DNA from 4 places in the Bradyrhizobium sp. CCBAU 21365 genome. Region 2 is predicted to be linked to each of the others. Evidence: predicted binding sites of a transcription regulator. Region 2 holds the regulator's gene; each other region holds the start of a gene.
The links. Region 2 encodes LexA, which represses DNA repair genes until DNA is damaged. Its sites were predicted from a motif close to TGTTCNNNNTGTGTTCNG; they were not measured.
Positions count from the first base shown of each region.

Region 1: the regulator LexA is predicted to act here: its motif matches at 2,358-2,375, upstream of XI02_RS15775 (ImuA family protein).
Region 3: the regulator LexA is predicted to act here: its motif matches at 2,744-2,761, upstream of XI02_RS03770 (ATP-dependent Clp protease adaptor ClpS).
Region 4: the regulator LexA is predicted to act here: its motif matches at 1,748-1,765, upstream of ruvC (crossover junction endodeoxyribonuclease RuvC).

Region 1 covers NZ_CP030036.1:3,458,787-3,463,599, forward strand. Annotated here, with positions in the region: gene XI02_RS15765 (inorganic phosphate transporter) at 1-212, opposite strand, end outside; gene XI02_RS15770 (UdgX family uracil-DNA binding protein) at 743-2,191, opposite strand; gene XI02_RS15775 (ImuA family protein) at 2,447-3,241, shown strand; partial or broken gene XI02_RS15780 (DNA polymerase Y family protein) at 3,471-4,813, shown strand, end outside.
Region 2 covers NZ_CP030036.1:5,094,398-5,099,210, reverse strand. Annotated here, with positions in the region: gene XI02_RS23455 (ComEC/Rec2 family competence protein) at 1-1,127, shown strand, start outside; gene XI02_RS23450 (hypothetical protein) at 1,124-1,351, opposite strand; gene XI02_RS23445 (hypothetical protein) at 1,497-1,925, opposite strand; gene lexA (transcriptional repressor LexA) at 2,182-2,886, opposite strand; gene glp (gephyrin-like molybdotransferase Glp) at 3,130-4,341, opposite strand; gene XI02_RS23430 (HAD family phosphatase) at 4,344-4,813, opposite strand, start outside.
Region 3 covers NZ_CP030036.1:830,115-834,927, reverse strand. Annotated here, with positions in the region: gene XI02_RS03775 (mechanosensitive ion channel family protein) at 133-2,475, opposite strand; gene XI02_RS03770 (ATP-dependent Clp protease adaptor ClpS) at 2,790-4,520, shown strand; gene XI02_RS03765 (tetratricopeptide repeat protein) at 4,528-4,813, opposite strand, start outside.
Region 4 covers NZ_CP030036.1:1,564,259-1,569,071, reverse strand. Annotated here, with positions in the region: gene ruvB (Holliday junction branch migration DNA helicase RuvB) at 1-384, opposite strand, end outside; gene ruvA (Holliday junction branch migration protein RuvA) at 581-1,198, opposite strand; gene ruvC (crossover junction endodeoxyribonuclease RuvC) at 1,195-1,722, opposite strand; gene XI02_RS07355 (YebC/PmpR family DNA-binding transcriptional regulator) at 1,937-2,683, opposite strand; gene XI02_RS07350 (methyl-accepting chemotaxis protein) at 2,896-4,662, shown strand.

The DNA.
Region 1 (4,813 bases), 1.6 Mb from region 2:
AGCGCGACGAACAGCAGGATATACGGCAGGAACGAGGTGATGCGCGTGCCGGTGGCGTCGACATCGGCATAGATGCTGTAGGCAACGAACAGCAGCGCGGCCGCGACCACGCCCAAATAGATAACCCCGGTGAGAGGATGAAAGCCCTTGTCGAGGTCCGGACCCTTCTTTAGGGCGGGCTCGATCGAGCCGGGTAACGCCATATCGCTCATGGTAAACTCCTGTCCCAATGCTCCCGATTTTGATCGATGCATATGACAAGCAATTGAAATCCGGCCCCGCGGGATGAGCCGGCTTGCGGTGACGGTGGACATCGAACCGAATTTTCGTGCAACGCATTGAACGCGCACGTGGCTTCGCGGCCTCGTGGCAACCTCCAGCAACTACGGATCGCCGATCACGACGGGATGCTGCAGCCTGCGTTTCGCAGGACGAGACAATGTGCGGATAACCACACCGGCATCCGGCGGGGCCGGCAGCCGGAGAATTCGGCGCGCGTGCGAGTGGGAGGATCGCGAATGAGGGGGAGGATTGCGAGATGAGGTGGCGCGCCGCACGATCGGGGCTAGCAAACCGCGCAGCGCGCCCGCCTCAGGGTACGTCATGGCGTGAACATGACGCCCGATACCTGCGGAACATGCTACCCTACCACGGATCAATTAAAGGTTGTAGGTATTTGTCTGCGTTTAGAACAATTTCTCGTTGCGATGTGGTTCCTCCGGTTCCGCTGGTTTTGCGGAACTCAAGCCGCATCGGCTGATCTGCGCAATTGATGTGCGGCGATTTTCAGGTCGTCGACAAAGCGCTGATATTCCAGCGCCTTGGCTTTTTCATCCGGCAGCCGCAACAGATAGGACGGGTGCACGGTGACGAGCACCTTGGTTCCGTCGTGGTCGATCAGATGGCCGCGGTTCTTGTTGATCGGCGTGATCTTGCCGAGCACGCTCTGCGCCGCGGTGGCGCCGAGTGCCATCACGAGGTCCGGCTTGATGGTGGCGAGCTCGCGCTCGTACCACTGGCGGCAGGCGCGGATCTCTGGTGTGCTCGGCTTCTGGTGCAGCCGGATCTTGCCGCGCGGCACGAATTTGAAGTGCTTCACTGCATTGGTGACATAGACCTTGCGACGATCGATGCCGGCTTCCTGCAGCGCGCGATCGAGCATCTGGCCGGCCGGTCCGACGAAGGGGTGGCCTGCGAGATCTTCCTTGTCACCGGGCTGCTCGCCGACCAGCATCAGCGTTGCGCTCTGCGGTCCCTCGCCGAACACGGTCTGGGTTGCGTCTTTCCACAGCGGGCAGGCGCGGCAATCGGCGGCCTCGTCGCGCAAGGCCGCGATCGTGTCGTGAGCTTGCCTGTCTTGAACTTGCTTGCCTTGAGCTTGCTTGCGGGGCATCGGCGTATCCTGCCGCTTCTGCGGCTCGGCCGCCTTGCGTGCGATGAAGGGGCCGCTGGTCATGCGCATTGCGTCTTCGATCAGAGGCTTAATGATCGAGTCCTCGGGCAGGTTCCTCCAATAGGCTTGCGGCATCTCCATCACTTTCAGCCGTGCGGGATTGAAGCGGCCGTTGTCGTGACGTCGCCAGACCTCTTCGAGCCGGTCCTCGGTCGGCACTTCGGATTTGGCGACGCCCGGCGTGATCGAGATCGCGTGCCCGTCCCAATGTGCGCAGACGTCGGGGGTCAGGATCGACCACGGCATGTCGGCGAAGCGGCCGGCGAAGAACGGCGCGGCAAGCTCGACGATGCGATGCTCCGGCTCGAACCAGGCGACGTAATGCGCCGTCCGCTCGCGGCCGATCTCGCGGAAGCGCAGATGCGCGTGCATCCTGTCGATATCGACATAGACCGCGCGCGCCATCGCGTGGACCTCGGCGACATCGGGATCATCGGTCGCACTGAGCAGATCGTGATGGCTGCGCAGCCGCCACAGCAGGCGATAGAGCAGGGCGAAGCGTTCGTCACTGCGATGCAGGATCGCGGCCTTGGCGAGCTCGACGAATTTGGCCGACACATTGAACCGCGCCTGCGGCGTATCCGGCAATTCATTCACGCAGGATGCCGACGATAATTCGTCGTCGCTGCGTACGGTCCACATGATCTCCGCGGGCTTTACATCGTTCAGCGCCAATCGCCGCGCGGCCTTGCGCCAGCCCTCGAAATCGGTGTCGTTGTCGAGCACGATGATGCGCATGGATTGCTCCGTTTCCGTCACGCCGCCAATTTCGGGGCCTGCGTGCCTGACACAGCGGAAGACCAGGGCCCGTCCGGTTCGGCGGCTGCTGAATCCCATTGATTCCACTCATGAATCGATGAGCTCACCAATCCGATTGACTCCGCGGGTCCTGTTAGCTTTATATTAGAACATATCATGAACAAATGAGCCAGTCCCTGGTTCTCTGTTCAGACCAGTGACGGCCTCAAATTTTGGTTGGAAGGAGCGGCGCATATGAACGGCGCACGCATGGGTATGCTTGCGTCTCTGCGCGGCAGCATCGCGCGCATCGAGGCGCCATCGGATGCAGCGATGCCGAACCGCATCGCGCTCGGCCATGCCGGCGCCGATGCGATGTTGCGCGGCGGGCTTGCGCCGGCAGCATTGCACGAGGTGTTCGCGGCCGGCCATCAAGGCGGCGCGGCGACCGGCTTCATTGCAGGGCTCGCCGGACGGCTGTCGGCACGCAAGCCGCTGGTTTGGGTGCGGCAGGATTTTTCCGATCGCGAAAACGGCGCGCTGTCGATGCGCGGGCTTGCCGAGCTCGGCCTCGATCCGCGCCTCTTGGTCACGGTGCGCGCCGCCGATGTCGACAGCGGCCTGCGCACCGCGGCCGACGCGCTCGCCTGCGATGCGCTGGGTGCGGTCGTGCTCGAGGTCTGGGGTCAGGCGCGCCAGCTCGATCTCGTCGCCAGCCGCAAACTGACCCTGGCCGCGCAGGCCTCCGGCGTCACCGCGCTGGTGCTGAGGATCGCGGCAACTCCGATCCCCTCGACCGCGGAGACGCGCTGGATCGTGCGCGCGGCGCATTCGCCGCCGGGCAATGCCGCGAGCGTGTGGGGCACGCCGCGCTTCGAGGCCGAACTCGTGCGCAATCGTCATGGCCCGGTCGGGCGATGGATCATGGAATGGAAATGTGATGAGTGCCAATTCAGTGAACCGTCGGCGTTTCCTCAGCCTGTGGCTGCCACGCCTGCCCATCGACCGCATCAAGCGCAAGCTCGCGCAGGACATCGCCTCGCAAGCTGAGCTTGTTGCAAGCGAGCCAGATGACCCCTCATGTGAGGTGAGCACATTGGCAGGGCCCTCTCCCCCCTTGCGGGGGAGAGTTGGAGAGAAGGGTACCACAGACGCCGGCGTATGCGGCTTACCCCTCTCCCTAGCCTCGAGAGCGAGCTCCGCTCGCCTCGGACCCCGCAAGGGGGGAGGGAACCCATCCGCTAAAGCGTCCCTTACAAATGAGTTAGGCAACTGCCTCCCCAGCGTCGTCGTTGCAAAAGACCACAACGCGATCCTGCTGCACGCGATCGACGAGGCGGCGGTGCGGGCCGGGCTGTCGATCGGGCTGCCGCTCGCCAATGCGCGGGCGATCTGTCCGGAGCTCACGGTCTATGACGCCGATCCCGCCGCCGATCTGAAGACGCTGAACGACATCGCCGACTGGTGCGACCGCTTCACGCCGCTGGTGGCGCTCGATCTGCCCTACGGTCTGTTTCTCGACATCACCGGCTGCGCGCATCTGTTCGGCGGCGAGCGCGCGCTGCTGCAGACCGTGACGGGGGCGCTGAGCCGACGCGGCTTTGCCGTCAGCGCGGCGATTGCCGGCACCTCGATCGCGGCGCGTACGCTGACGCGCACCGCCTCGGGCAGGATTGCCGCCGATGGCGAGGAGGCGGCGGCGGTCGGCCCGCTGCCGGTGTCGGCGCTCGGTGCCGATGCCGCTGTCACCACCGGCCTGCGCCGCGCCGGCTTGAAGACCATCGCCGATGTCGCCTCGCGCGCGCCGCATGAAATCTCGGCGCGGTTCGGTGCGGCCTTCACCACCTTGCTCGGCCACGCGCTCGGGCAGGGCGATGCCCCGATCAGCCCGCGCAAGCCGCTGCCCGATTACATCGTCGAGAAGCGTTTCCCCGAGCCGGTCGCGACCGACACCGTGATCGCGCTGACGCTCTCGAGCCTCGCCAAGATGCTGGTTGCGGCGATGGACAAGCAGGGCAAGGGCGCGCGGCAGCTGGAAGCGAGCTTCTTCCGCACCGACGGCGCGGTGCGCGCGATCATGGTCGAGACCGGGCGTCCGGTGACGCGGCCCGAGATGATCGACCGCCTGTTCCGCGAGCGGCTCGATGCGCTGAATGATCCGCTCGATCCCGGCTTCGGCTTCGATCTCATCCGCCTTGCCGCAGGGCGTACCGAGATCGTGGTGCAGCAGCAGCGCGATCTCGACGCCACCATACACGACAATGACGAGCTCTCGGCGCTGATCGACCGCATCGCCGCGCGCATCGGCGGCAAACGCGTCGTCGTGCATCTGCCGCTGGAGAGCCACATCCCCGAACGATCGGCGCTGGCGCTGCCGGCGCAGCATCATCTGGCCGCGGCGGGCGCCGCCGCCTGGCCGGAGCGCGTTGCGGGCGAACCGCCGCTGCGTCCGCTCAGGCTGTTCGAGCGGCCCGAACCGATCAAGGTGCCGTTCGCGACCGTGCCCGACGGTCCGCCGCATCAATTCACTTGGCGGCGCGCGCAGCACGACGTGGTGCGGGTCGAGGGTCCCGAGCGCATCGCGATGGAATGGTGGAAGCAGGACGGCGCGTCGCTGACGCG
Region 2 (4,813 bases):
CGGTGGCGGCGCTGATCGTGCTCGCGATCGCGCCGGAGGCGCTGGTGCATCCGAGCTTCCAGATGTCGTTTGCCGCGACGCTCGGGCTGGTGGCGCTGGTGCAGATCGGGCTGCCGAACCTATTCGCGTCGCCCGACCATTCGGCGACCGCGCGGGTTGCGCTGTGGGGCGGGCGCGAGCTCACCATGCTGATGCTGGCCTCGCTGGTGGCGGGGCTGGCGACGACGCCCTACGCCGCGTTCCACTTCCACCGCGTGACGCCCTACGGGCTGCTCGCCAACCTCGCGGCGATGCCTGTCGTGTCGGCGGTCGTGATGCCGGCCGGCCTGCTGGGCCTCGTCGCCATGCCGTTCGGCTTCGACGGCGTGTTCTGGGCGATCATGGGTCTTGGCATCGACTGGATGATCCTGGTGACGCAATGGGTCGCCGCACTCCCGGGCGCGGTCGGCCGCATGGCGGCGTTCGGGATCGGGCCGCTGATTGCAGCGAGTGCCGGCATCATCCTGCTCGGGCTGCTGCGTACGCCGCTGCGCTGGTCGGGCGCGGTTCTGCTGCTGGTGGCCTCGGTCTGGGCGCTCAGGGTGCCGCAGCCGGACGTGCTGGTCTCCGGCGACGGCCGCAACGTCGCGGTGCGCGGCGGTGACGGGCGGCTGCATTTGATGCACAGCGCCAAGGATGCGTTCCTGGTCAAGGAGTGGCTGGCGGCGGACGCCGACGCGCGGACCGCCACCGATGCGTCGCTCGGCGACGGCGTCTCCTGCGATGCCGGCGGCTGCGTGACCCAGGGACTAGGCGGCGCCTTCGTCGCGCTGGCGACCCGGCCGGAGGCGCTGGCGGACGACTGCGAGCGCGCAGGCTTGATCGTGACGGCGCGGGCGGCGCCGCGGGGCTGCACGGCGTCGGTGATCGATGCCGAGCGGCTGCGGCGCCACGGCGCGCTGGTACTGCGGCGGACCAGGGACGGCTACGCCGTCGATGCCGTCAAGCCCGGCGGGATCGACCGGCCGTGGTCGCCGGCGGTTCCCGGCGACGGCGAGAGCGAGACGACGCTGCGCGCAGCCGCCGCCGCACCGCGGCCTGCCGTGGATGCGACGCCGGCCGAGTCCGATCTGCAGGGCGATGACTAGCGGTGGTCCGGCGAGGGGGCGCTCGGCAGCTCGAACAGGCCGAGATGGTATTCGTCGGAGTCGGGGCCGGCGTCGGGCTTCTTGACGAGGGTGAAGGAAGCCTCGGGAAATTGCTCCCAGACTCTCAGGTCGTCGGCCGTCACCGTCAGCCAACCGAACCGGAACATGTAGCGGCCCGGTTCCGTGACGCGTCCAGCCTTTTGCCATGTGACCTTATCGACCACCGCGCACGTCCTCCGTGCCCGATGATGCGCCAAGGCGCCGGCTGACGCAAATTTCCTCGTGCGCCCCGGAAGCGGAAGTCCGGGGGCGCCCGAAATTGCTTAGGTCATCCGCCGCCGAACAGCCCATTCCGCGGCGACGATGCGCTCAACCCAAAAACAGCGTTGCAAATGCGGAGGGCCGCCGCTCCACCACCTTCGGCTTCTGCTCGACCGGCGGATGCAGCGCCGGCAATTGCAGCACGCTGACGCGCTGTCCCTCGACCAGCTGGGTCACCAGCACATGGCTGCCGTCGGGGAATTCCACCGCGTCATGATGCCGATCGGGCACGTCGGGCTCGACTTCGTTGAACACGCCGACGCGATAGTTCAGCGTCTTGGTCCAGATCCAGCGGCTGTCGTAGCGAACGTTCTCGGCGAAAGCGAGCTCGGTGCCCGGCAGCATGCAGACCGCGACAGTGGGATCGTTTTCCGAAGCAAAACCGCGGGTCGACGTGCCGCGGAACGTCGTCGTGATCAGCGTCTCTCCGACAATGGCGGGGCGCGATGCCACGGCGTGCAGACTATAGTCACACATCGGATGGCTCCTCATTTCGAGGTAGCGACCCGTGCCTCTCTTGAGGCATTGGGGCCTCTACCAGAGTGGACGATAGCGAACGAGCTTCCGCTCGTTTCTGGGCGATTGTACGACTGGTCCGAGACCGACCCCGATCACAAACACGCGACGCTGCGCGAGAGGTATCGGAGCGCATCGGGCAGGCCGTACGCTACGCTATCATGCAAGGAACGATCCGACGTGTTGCTCGTTCCCGGCCGCCGCAAGTATTTGCAATTCAGTATTTGCGATACAGGCCGATCAGCTTGCCCTGGATGCGGACCCGGTTCGGCGGCAGGATGCGCACTTCATAGGCGGTGTTGGCCGGCTCGAGCGCGATCGATGCGCCGCGGCGGCGGAAGCGCTTCAGGGTGGCTTCCTCCTCGTCGATCAGCGCCACCACGATGTCGCCGGTATTGGCGACGTCGTTGCGCTGGATCAGCGCCATGTCGCCGTCGAGGATGCCGGCATCGACCATCGAGTCGCCGCGCACCTCGAGCGCATAGTGCTCGCCGGCGCCGAGCATGTCGGGCGGCACGCTGATGGTGTGGCTGCGGGTCTGCAGCGCCTCGATCGGCGTACCGGCGGCGATCCGGCCCATCACGGGGACCGCGACCGGACGGTTGCCGTCGTCCTCGGCGATCGGCGGCGTGCTGGCGCGCCGGCCGAGGGTGCCTTCGATGACGCTGGGCGTGAAGCCGCGTCGGCCGTTGCCGCCGCCGGCCGAGAGTTCGGGCAGCTTGATGACCTCAATGGCGCGGGCGCGGTTCGGCAGGCGGCGGATGAAGCCGCGCTCCTCCAGCGCAGTGATCAGGCGGTGGATACCGGACTTCGAGCGCAGGTCGAGCGCATCCTTCATCTCGTCGAAGGAGGGCGGTACGCCGGCCTCTTTCAGACGTTCATTGATGAAACGCAGAAGTTCGTACTGTTTGCGCGTGAGCATCTCGAGTATTCCCCCGGTTGATAGCGGCGTTCGATTCCGAGACTCTTCTGGTGGGGCCTGCAGGCGGGGCCTGACCTCAGGAGCATGTGCTCGTTGCACTTGCTTCCACGCGGCTTCCCGATTGTAGACACCAGTACTCGAAACAAATCATGAACGGACACTATATGTTCGATATGTGTTCCGCAACCACTTAATTTCCGGTGAACGGATCAGGCAACGCACGATCGGCGGGGCGTGAAAACCCTATTCGGGCAGCGTCAGGATCTCGCATTCGCTGCCTTTGACGGCCGCCGCCGCAAACGGCGGACGCACGAGAAGTGCCCGTGCCGCAGCGAGATTCGCGAGCAGCGACGAATCCTGCTGCGTCACCGGCGTTGCGATCAGCTTGCCGTCCTCGCGCGCTTCGAGACGCGCCCGCAGATAGTCCTCGCGCTGGTCGTTGGCGGCGAGGTCGCGGCCGAGCAGGGCGCTCGCGCGGCGATGATGAATCACTTTCCGGCCGCTCAGCGCCCGAATCAACGGCACCAGGAACAGGAAGGCGCAGACATAGGACGACACCGGATTGCCGGGCAGGCCGATCACCCGCATCGCGCCGAGCCGGCCATGCATCATCGGCTTGCCGGGCCGCATCGCGATCCGCCAGAACGCCATCTCGACGCCCTCGGCCTCCAGCGACCGCTTGACGAGATCGTGGTCGCCGACCGAGGCGCCGCCTGTCGTAATCAGGACATCGGCGCCGGCCTCGCGTGCCCGGCGGATGCCGGCCGTGGTCGCCTCCACCGTGTCGGCGGCAACGCCGAGGTCGACGGTCTCGGCGCCTTCGGCGCGCGCCAGCGCCCGCAGCGCGTAGCCGTTGGAATAGACGATCTGGCCGGGACGGGGCCGCGAGCCCGGCATCACCAGTTCGTCGCCGGTCGCCAGCACCGCGACCTTCGGGCGGCGGCGCACCGCAAGTTCCGGATAGTTCATGGCGGCCGCCAGCGACAGCGCGCGGTCGGACAGGTGGCTGCCGCCGGCGAGCAGCACCTCGCCCGCACGGAAATCGACCCCGGCCTGGCGGATGTGCCGCCCGACGCTGGCGGCCTCCGTGATCGTGATGTGGTCGCCGTCGACGGCGGTGTCTTCCTGGATGATCACCGCGTCGGCGCCATTGGGGATCACGCCGCCGGTGAAGATCCGCACCGCCTCGCCGGCGCCGACCGTCCGCCCGAACGGCCGGCCGGCGGCGACTTCGCCGATCACCTTGAGCCGGGCCTTTAGATCAGCCGCATCGGCGGCGCGCACCGCATAGCCGTCCATCGCCGACATCGGCTGCGGCGGCTGGGTGCGCAGCGCCGCGAGGTCGTGCGCCAGCGTGCGGTGGTAGGCGGCATCGAGCGCGACCATCTCCTCTGGCAGCGGTTCGGCGCCGGCGAGGACGGCGGACAGGGCATCGGCAACCGGCATCAGGGCCACGCTCAGAGCTCCTCAATTCCTAATGTCCAAATACCAAGTGCGGTCAAAGCCCTTGCCACGTCATCCGTCGATGTCACGTGGATAGCATGAAGGCCGCGCGCCCGTGCACCTTCGATATTGGCGGCCAGGTCGTCGAAGAACAGGATCCGCGACGCCGGGACGCCGATGGCTTTTACCACATGATCATAGGCCTCGGCGTCGGGTTTGCGGAAGCCGATGCTCGAGGACAGGAAGACGTTGCGGAAATGGCTGAGCAGCTCGGCATGGGTGACCGAGAAGTGCGCGACATGGGCCGGATTGGTGTTGGAGAAGGCGTAGAGCGGCATCCGCTCGGCGGCCGCCGCGAGCAGCGGGGCGATGCCCGGCATCTCGCCGGTGAAGATCGCATTCCAGCCCTCGAGGAACTGGGCGTCCGTGATGTCGATGCCGAGAGTCCGGCGCAGGCTTTCGAAGAACGCCGCGTCGTCGATCC
Region 3 (4,813 bases), 4.3 Mb from region 2:
TCGCAATCGTGAGACGGATAATGCCCCTCATGGTGAGGAGCGCGAATGCGCGTCTCGAACCATGAGGCCCGTCTGTGGCCTACATCCTTCGAGACGCCCGCTATGCGGGCTCCTCAGGATGAGGGTCAGGAATCAGCCCGCCGCGCGGCGCGGCTGGGCGTTGGTATCGGGCTCGGAGGGTGGGGGAAGCTGCATCAGGATGGTCTGGCCCATCGAGGCGATCTCGATGCCCTCCTCCTGGAAGCGCCGCTTCATGCGGCGGTTGAACTCGCGCTGCACCGACCAGCGGCCGCTATCGGTGCAGCGGATCTGGCCGACGATGGTCACGACCGAGCCGTCGACCTTGTCGACGCCCCACAATTCGAGGTCGCCTCGAATGAACGCGCGATACGCCGTCTCCTGGCGCATTTGGGCGACGATGTCCTTCAGCACCTCGCCGGCGCGGTCGGTGTCCTCCTTGTAGGAGACGTTGACGCTGACCGCGGCGTTGCCGGCACCGCGACTGGAGTTGGTGATCGTCGTCACCGCGCTGAACGGCACCACATGCACCGAACCGTCGCCGGCGCGCAGCCGCATGGTACGGATCGAGACGTTCTCGACCACGCCCGAGAGGCCCGACACCGTGACGTTGTCGCCGACCTGCACGGTGTTCTCGATCAGGAGGAACAGCCCGGTGATGAGGTCCTGCACCAGCTTCTGCGAACCGAAGCCGATCGCGATGCCGACGATGCCGGCGCCGGCGAGCAGCGGCGCGACATTGACGCCGATCTCGCTGAGCGCGGTGAGGCCGACCACCGCGACGATCATGCAGAACAGCGCGGTGCGCAGCATCGGCTGGAAGGTGCGCAGGCGCGCGGCGCGGGCGTAATGCCCCTCGCGCGACAGGGTGTCGATCTGCCGGTCCATCAGCGCATTGGCGACCTCCCAGATCACGGCCGCGGCCAGCGCGGCAATCCCGATCGTCACCAGCGCCGAGATCAGGCGAGATCCGATCTGGCCGCCATAGAACCAGACGATGGCGTCGACGCCCCAGACCTCGAGCAACGCGACGAAGCCAATGAAGGCGATCACCGCCGTGACCACCTTGCGCAGCAGCGGCAGATAGCGGTTGGCGCGGGCCTCGAGCCCCGGGAAGCGCTGGATCAGCTCCGGGCTGATGCGGAAGCCGCGATCGATCAGGCTCAGCACCACCATGGTGACGAGGCGGGTCACCAGCAGCACCGCAATGGTGCCGACGAAATATTGCAGCAGCAGCGAATAGCCGTTGCGGATGTTGAGCGCCCACACCGCCCACAGCGCGAGGTCGAGCGCAATCGCCAGCACATGCCAGAGCGCCGCGAGACGGTTGCGCGTTCGCGCCGCAAGCCCGGTGCGATCGGCCGGCGCGCGGATGACGTCGGCGACCTGGCGGCGGCACTGCAGGATGATGACGACGACGAAAAGATGCACCACCAGCATCACGAGCCGGATCAGCGCGGCATAGCCGGCGCGATGCAGCCCGAGCAGCAGCGCGACATTGGCAAAGGCGATGCCCGAGACGCCGACGGCGACGATACGCCGGGCCCAGATCTCGATATAGGCCGCGGTCTCGGCACGGACGCGGAACAGGCCGAACGGCCCTGCCAGCGCGCGCACCGCGCAGATCAAGACGCGCGAGAACACATAGGCGTTGACGACGGCCAGGATCACGAGCCGCGTGGTCGATTGATCGCCGATCTCGGTGCCGAGCAGCGCGGTGGCGATGCCGCCGAACACGACAACCGGCAGCAATTCGAGCAGCAGGCGGCCGAGCACGAAGGGCAGCCGGACCAGCGACTGCCAGGCCCGCGCCAGGCTGAGCCGGCGCCGCTGCAACTCGGGCGCCGGCGTGACGTCGGCAACCGACGACGGCGGATCGACGCTGGCGAGCGTCTGCACCGGTACGCGTGCGGTCTGCGGCAGCCGCGCTTCCAGGAACGCGACCGGCCGCTTGATCAGGCGGAACACCACCCATTCGGCGGCCAGCGCGCAGCCGAACACCAGCGCCAGCTTCCAGGCGATATCGATCAAGAGGCCATAGGCGACCGGATCGTTGGCGGTGCGCACGAACCAGTAATAGAACGCCGGGAAATGCGTCAGCGTGCGCGCGACGTCGGCGACCTCGCGCGACATCTCGCCGACCTGCTCGGACACCATCAGCAACAGCTGTGCGCCGAGGCTGTCGGCGGTGAGCGGGATCGGCGAATGCTGCTCCGGCGCCGGCTCCGCGGCAGCCGCCTGCGGCGAGGCATTGGCGATGGCGCGCAGCGTGTTGATGATCTCGCCGCGCTTCTTGTCGTCCTGCAGCGTGTCGAGCGCGCGCTTGGCCTGCTCGGGCGTCAGCGCGTCGCTGGTAACGGGTTGCGGCGGCGCCGGCTTGGCGGCCGGCTGCGCGAACGCGGGAGAAACGAACAGGGTGACGACGAGAAGCAGCGCAAGGCGAAGTTTGTGCGACACGAGGGCCTCATAAAATAACTGCGCGACCGCAAACCCTTGGGAGGAATCTGCTCTCGCGCTCGCGCCATGTCGGATACTCCTTTTCGCCCCGATGGTGTGTCGGAAGTTTGCCGTTGTGACGGCCATCTCTTGGCATTTGCCGCAACACAATCGTCACAGGCGTTGAGCCGCGTTTACGCTTCCAGTGCGCGTTCCCGGCCGATCGGCTCACTACACGTCAGGGGTGAGGCCGCAGAATCTTTCGCTTGACGCGCAGGAGCGGCCGTGATGTTCTTACTTTGTTCTTTTGTTCCCAATTGCGTTTCGGGGGTCTCATGCACGACGTGTTTAGCGACGACGGTCCGGTGCGGCTCTTCATTCACGACGACGATGAAACCCCGCTGGAATTCGTCCAGGATTTGTTGCGCACGGTGTTCGGGAAATCCGAGCAGGAAGCCATCGCATCCGCTGCCTCGATCGAGGCCAAGGGCGCCATTCCGTGCGGCCCCTATCCGGGACCGGTCGCGCGGGCAATCTTCAACTCGGCGAAGTGGCTGATCCGCTCCAACGGCCAGCCATTGATGATCACCACCGAATCCGCCGACGCCAGCCGCCCCTGCGATCTCTGCGAAGCCCCGAGGGCTGTGACGGAAATTCTGATCCCCGGTACGACTGCGTCGCTGTGCAGCGACTGCCTGCTCGCTGCACGCCGCAGCTCGGAAGAATTGCCGGGCGAGACGTTTCGGTCCGCTTACGTTGCGCTCGACTGGCATTTCGCCGGCGTTCCGCGCAACCTGATCGTGACACGGGCGCGACAGTTTCCGGGCCACATGCGCGCCGACGTTCAGGTCGCGATCGACAAGCTGTTCACCGATCCAATCCATTTCTTCGGCATCCATGAAGAATATCGCTACGAGACGCTCGACTTCGCGGCGCTGATGAAGGCCGGCCGCAATGCACCGGCGATCGCGCCGCCGCAATATCGCGACGTCGATATCGGCGAGGCCGAGCCGGTGAAATGCCTCGCCAATGGACTATGGCTGTGCCGAACCGGCGAACTGCGCTACGCCGTGCTGCTGACGTTCCATCGCGAATATAATCACGAGCCGTCGCTGCGAATCGAGCTGGCGTTGCCCGCCGGCGCGACCGGCAATGCTTTCGTGCAGCGCACTTTCGCCGAGTTGGAGGCCGCCGTGCATGCGGCGCGATCCTATCGCGGCAAGATCCTGTCGCTGGAGGATGGCGCCAATTATCGCGGACGTTCGCGTGGACTGACCGTGCATCGCCTGCCGACGGTCGCCCGCGATGACGTAATTCTGCCGGACCGGACGCTGCGGCTGCTCGACCGCAACGTGCTCGGTTTTGTCGAAAGCCGCGATCTGCTGCGCGGGCTCGGCCAGTCGACCCGCAAAGGCATCCTGCTCTACGGCCCGCCCGGCACCGGCAAGACCCACGCCATTCGCTATCTCGCCACCAACCTGCCGGATCACACCACGCTGATCATCACCGCCGAGCAGGTCGGGCTGCTCGGCGCCTATATGAACCTCGCGCGGCTGCTGCAGCCCACCATGGTCGTGATCGAGGACGTCGATCTGATCGCACGCGACCGCGAGGACATGGGCGGACCGTGCGAGGAATCCCTGCTCAACAAGCTGCTTAACGAGATGGACGGCCTGAAGGAGGATTGCGACATCCTGTTCGTGCTGACCTCCAACCGTCCCGAAGAGCTCGAGAGCGCGCTGGCCGGCCGGCCCGGCCGCATTGACCAGGCGATCGAGGTGCCGCTGCCCGACGAGACCGGACGCAGCAAGCTGATCCGGCTGTACGGCAAGGGCCTGCCGCTGGAGCAGCCGATCGTCGACGAAGCGGTGCAGCGCACCGCCGGCGTCAGCGCCGCCTTCATCAAGGAGCTGATGCGCCGCATCGCGCAGGCCAGCATCGCCCGCGAGGGAGGCCAGGATGTCACCGCTGACGACATCGACGGGGCGCTGAACGAGATGCTGTTCGACGGCGGCCGGCTCAACGTGAAGCTGCTCGGCGGCGCGCAGGGGATGAGTGCGGGGTGATGGCCGATCACTTCGCCGCTGCCGGCAGTAGCAGCGCGGGCTCGCCGGCCGAGGCACGCGCGAGTTCGTCCGATATCCGCGTCAGCACGCGGTCCCAGGCCTGCGGCTTGTCCTGGCGGAACAGCCGCATGGTCGGATACCAGGGCGTGTCGGCGCGGTCGCGCAGCCAGCGCCAGTCGAGCGCATAGGGACACAGCATCCAGACCGGGCGGCCGAGTGCGCCGGCGAGATGCGCCACCGAGGTGTCGACGGCGATGACGAGATCGAGTGCACAGACGGCCGCCGCGGTGTCG
Region 4 (4,813 bases), 3.5 Mb from region 2:
CGCGGGATAGAGCACTTCCTCGACCGCCGGGCTGAGGCGATGGATCTCGTCGATGAACAGCACATCGCGCTCTTCGAGATTGGTCAGCAGCGCCGCGAGATCGCCGGCCTTGGCGATGACAGGGCCGGAGGTGGCACGAAAGCCGACGCCGAGCTCGCGCGCGACGATCTGCGCCAGTGTGGTCTTGCCGAGGCCGGGGGGACCGACGAACAGCACGTGATCGAGCGCCTCGCCGCGCTTCTTCGCGGCCTCGATGAAGATCGAGAGATTCTTGCGCGCCTGGGCCTGGCCGACGAACTCCGTCAGCGACTGCGGCCGCAGCGCGGTGTCGCCGACATCATCGGAGCGGCGTTCAGGCGAGACCATGCGCGAGGGCGTGTTCATGATGCGAGACTAACACGAGATGATTGTTCTCCCTCTCCCCGCTCTTGCGGGGAGAGGGTTGGGGTGAGGGGCTCCCTCCGCGAGCGCGATGTGCGTCGACACCCGTACCCCCTCACCCGGATCGCATCTGCGATGCGATCCGACCTCTCCCCGCAAGCGGGGCGAGGTGAAGAAAAGAGGCGCTCCAATGCACAACTCACTTCGACAATTCCCTCAGGCCCAGCCGGATCAGCTGCGCAGTCTCGGCCTTCTCACCGGCGCTGCGCGAGGCGGCGGCGATGGCGGCGGCGGCCTGCGGCTGGCCGTAGCCGAGATTGACCAGCGCCGAGATGGCGTCGGTGACCGGGCGCGGCGCGCGGTTGTTGTCTATCGCGCCCGAAAGGTGCACCACCGCGGGATCGACATCGGCAAAGCCCGGCGCCTTGTCCTTCAATTCGCTGACGATGCGCTCGGCGACCTTCGGCCCGACCCCCGGCGTGCGCGCCACCGCCGCCTTGTCGCGCAGCGCGATGGCGTTGGCGAGATCGGTCGGCGGCAGCGTGCCGAGCACCGCGAGCGCGACCTTGGCGCCGACCCCCTGCACGGTCTGCAGCAGGCGAAACCATTCGCGCTCATGATCCGAGCGGAAGCCGAACAGTTTGATCTGATCCTCGCGGACATAGGTCTCGATCGAGAGCACGGCGGCGCCGCCCGGCGACGGCAGCGCCTGCAACGTGCGACCAGCGCAATGCACCTGGTAACCGACGCCGCCGACGTCGAGGATCACGTAATCCTCGCCATAGGAATCGATCAGGCCCTTCAGCTTGCCGATCATAGGTTCGCGACCCTGAGCCGCAGCGCCGTGCTCTGGCGGTGATGCGCGTGGGTGATCGCGACCGCGAGCGCGTCCGCGGCGTCGGCGGACGGCGGCTCGGCTTTCGGCAGCAGGATCTTCAGCATCACCTGGATCTGGTTCTTCTCGGCATGGCCGGCGCCGACCACGGTCTTCTTGACCTGGTTCGGCGCGTATTCGGCGACCGAGATACCGAACATTGCGGGCGCCAGCATGGCGACGCCGCGCGCCTGGCCGAGCTTCAGGGTGGCCACGCCGTCCTTGTTGACGAAGGTCTGCTCGACCGCCGCCTCCGCAGGCTTGTAGTCGCCGAGCACAGCGGCGAGCCCCTCATGGATCGCGAGCAGCCGGCTCGCCAGCGGCAGATTGTCCGGCGGCTCGACCGAACCGCAGGCGACGTAGACCAGACGGTTGCCTTCAGTCTCGATCACGCCCCAGCCGGTGCGGCGGAGACCCGGATCGATACCGATGATACGGACGGGAGAGCGAATCGGCTGGGATGTCATGGGCTAGTGATACCGCCTGCGCCGGGAGAACGAAACACAAACAGAGCCTCATCCCCTGCCGCGGTCGTTGTACTGGGCCCACTCGTCATCCCCGCCTAGTGCGCAATTGCGCACGGGAGCGGGGATCCAGTACGCCGCGGCTTCTCGGATCGAATGCAGGTCTCCGGAATACTGGGTCGCCCGGTCCAGCCGGACACGACGGCAGTGCAAGCGACTAGCCGCCCATCTTCGCGATCAGAGCGTCGGACACCTCGAAATTGGCGAACACGTTCTGCACGTCGTCGTGCTCGTTGAGCAGGTCCATCAGCTTCAGCAGCTTTTCGCCGGTCTCGTCGTCGACCGCGACGGTGTTCTGCGGCTTCCAGGTCAGCGCCGCCTTGCGCGGCTCGCCGAACTTCGCTTCCAGCGCTTTGGCCACTTCGCGGAAGGTGTCCTGCGAGGCGTAGACCTCGTGGCCGCCTTCGCTGGAGACCACGTCGTCGGCGCCGGCCTCGATCGCGGCGTCCAGCATCGCGTCGTCGGAGGCGACCTTGGCGTCGTATTCGATGATGCCGGTGCGGTCGAACATGAAGGCGACCGAGCCGGTTTCGCCGAGATTGCCGCCGGATTTGGTGAAGAAGGAGCGGATGTCGGAGGCGGCGCGGTTGCGGTTGTCGGTCAGCGCCTCGACGATCACGGCGACGCCGCCGGGGCCATAGCCCTCGTAGCGGATCTCGTCGTAGTTCTCGCCCTCATTGCCCGCCGCCTTCTTGATGGCGCGGTCGATATTGTCCTTGGGCATGTTCTCGGCGCGGGCCGCGACCACGGCGGCGCGCAGCCGCGGATTCATCGCCGGGTCCGGGGTGCCGAGCTTGGCCGCCACGGTGATTTCGCGGGCCAGCTTGCCGAAAAGCTTCGACTTCTGGGCATCCTGCCGGCCCTTGCGGTGCATGATGTTCTTGAATTGGGAATGGCCGGCCATGCGACGTCTCTTCGGAGCTTAGGGTCTGAACAGGGATGGAAAACGCGGCCTTATAGGCCCCTCACGGTCAAAATCAAAGGATCGGCGAGGCCCTCCGGCGGAGGAATACTACCGCAAGCCGGAATATGAGGCACTTGTTAACCATGACTTCATGCCCGGGTGCGAGGATCGCCCGTCCCGCCGCAACTTTCCAGAGCCCCCAAAGAGCCCACATGGCGTTCGGTCTGTTTCGAAAGCAAGTGCCGGAGCCGGCTGCGCCGGCCGTCGCGCCGCAGGTTCCAACCGCGGCCGCCGCCCCTGACGTCTCGACCGAGACTGATTCGGCCAAGGATTCGTCCAAGGAGATCCTGGAATTGCTGGAACTCGAGCTCGGCGCGATGATCCGCCAGCTCGAACGCGCCGCGAGCTCGGTTGCCGACGGCGCCGAGGCGACGGCAGCCAAGCTCGCGACCATCCGCGCCCGCACCGACGCGCTGACCGGCCGCAGCAGCGATGCGCAGGGCACCGCGACGACGTTCTCGCAAGCCGCCGACCGCTTCACCCACTCCGCCGAGGGCATCGGGGCGCAGGTGCGCAGCGCGAGCCAGCTCGCCGACGACGCCGCGGCCGCGGCGCGCGAGGCAACCGCCAATGTCGATCGCCTGCGCGAGTCTTCAGCCGCGATCGGCAACGTCGTCAATCTGATCGCGCAGATCGCGCGGCAGACCACGCTGCTCGCGCTCAACTCGACGATCGAGGCGGCGCGCGCCGGAGCCGCCGGCAAGGGCTTTGCGGTGGTCGCAACCGAGGTCAAGGCGCTGGCGGTGCAGACCCAGAGCGCGACCGAGGAGATCACGCGGAAGATCGAGGCGTTGCAGAAGGACGCCACCGGATCGGCGGACGCGGTGCACCGCATCTCGCAGGCGATCGAAAAGATCCGCCCGGTGTTCGAGAACGTCAACGGCGCGGTCGCCGAGCAGAACGAAATCACCGGCGAGATGGGCCAGAACGCCGCCTCCGCATCGCACTTCATCGTCTCGGTCGGCACCAGCGCCGGCGAGATCGATTCGGCAACGCGCGAAGCCGCCGCGCATGGCGACAATGTCGCCAAGGCCGGCAAGGCGGTGACCGCCTTCGCCCAGAAGCTGAAAGCGCGTTGCGCGGTGCTGCTGCGCCAGGACGAGGGCGGCGATCCGCGCAAGAACGAGCGCCTGCCCTGCAGCCTCAAGATCGAGATCACGACCGCGCGCGGCATCGTCACGGCGCCGGTCTACGAGATCGCGATGGACGGCATCCTGATCGGCGGACCCGATGCCGAGAAGCTGCCGGCGCAGGAGACCCTGAACGCGACATTGCAGGAGATCGGCGCGTGCCGGATCCGGATCGGCGAGCGCTCCAAGGCGGGCAGCCAGGCCCGCTTCGAGGCGGCAACCGCCGAGCTGCGCGAAAAAATCGAAGACCGGATGTGGGCGATCCACGAGGAGAACGCCGAGCTCGTCACCCGCGCGATCGAAGCCGGCAGCGCGCTGAGCAAGATCTTCGAGAACGGGCTGGCGAGCGGCGCGATCGCGATCGCCGACATGTTCGACACCGACTATGTCGAGATCGCAGGCACCAACCCGGTGCAGTACCGCACCAAAATGCTGGACTGGGCGGAGCGTACGCTGCCGGCGTTCCAGGAGGCGTTCCTCGCCAGGGACAAGCGAATGGCGTTCTGCGTGATGATCGACCAGAACGGCTATCTGCCGGTCCACAACAAGCTCTACTCGCAGCCGCAGCGGCCGGGCGACGTGGCATACAACACCGCCAACAGCCGCAACCGCCGCATCTTCGACGACGCCGCGGGTCTCGCCGCCGGCCGCAACCAGCGCGCCTATCTGATCCAGACCTATGCGCGCGACATGGGAGGCGGCAACACGGTGATGATGCGCGAGATCGACGTACCGGTCCGCGTGCGCGGCCGGCATTGGGGCGGGTTCCGCACCGCCTACAAGCTTTGAACGCTTCGTAGCCCGGATGGAATCCGGGACCAATGTGCCCGCGGACGAGAACCCCGGATCGCGCTTCGCTTCGTCCGGGCTACGCGACGACAGCGCTGCGCTGCACCCGGGCTGCGCAGTGCACGCTCAGGCAAGACTGCCAGCGCGAATC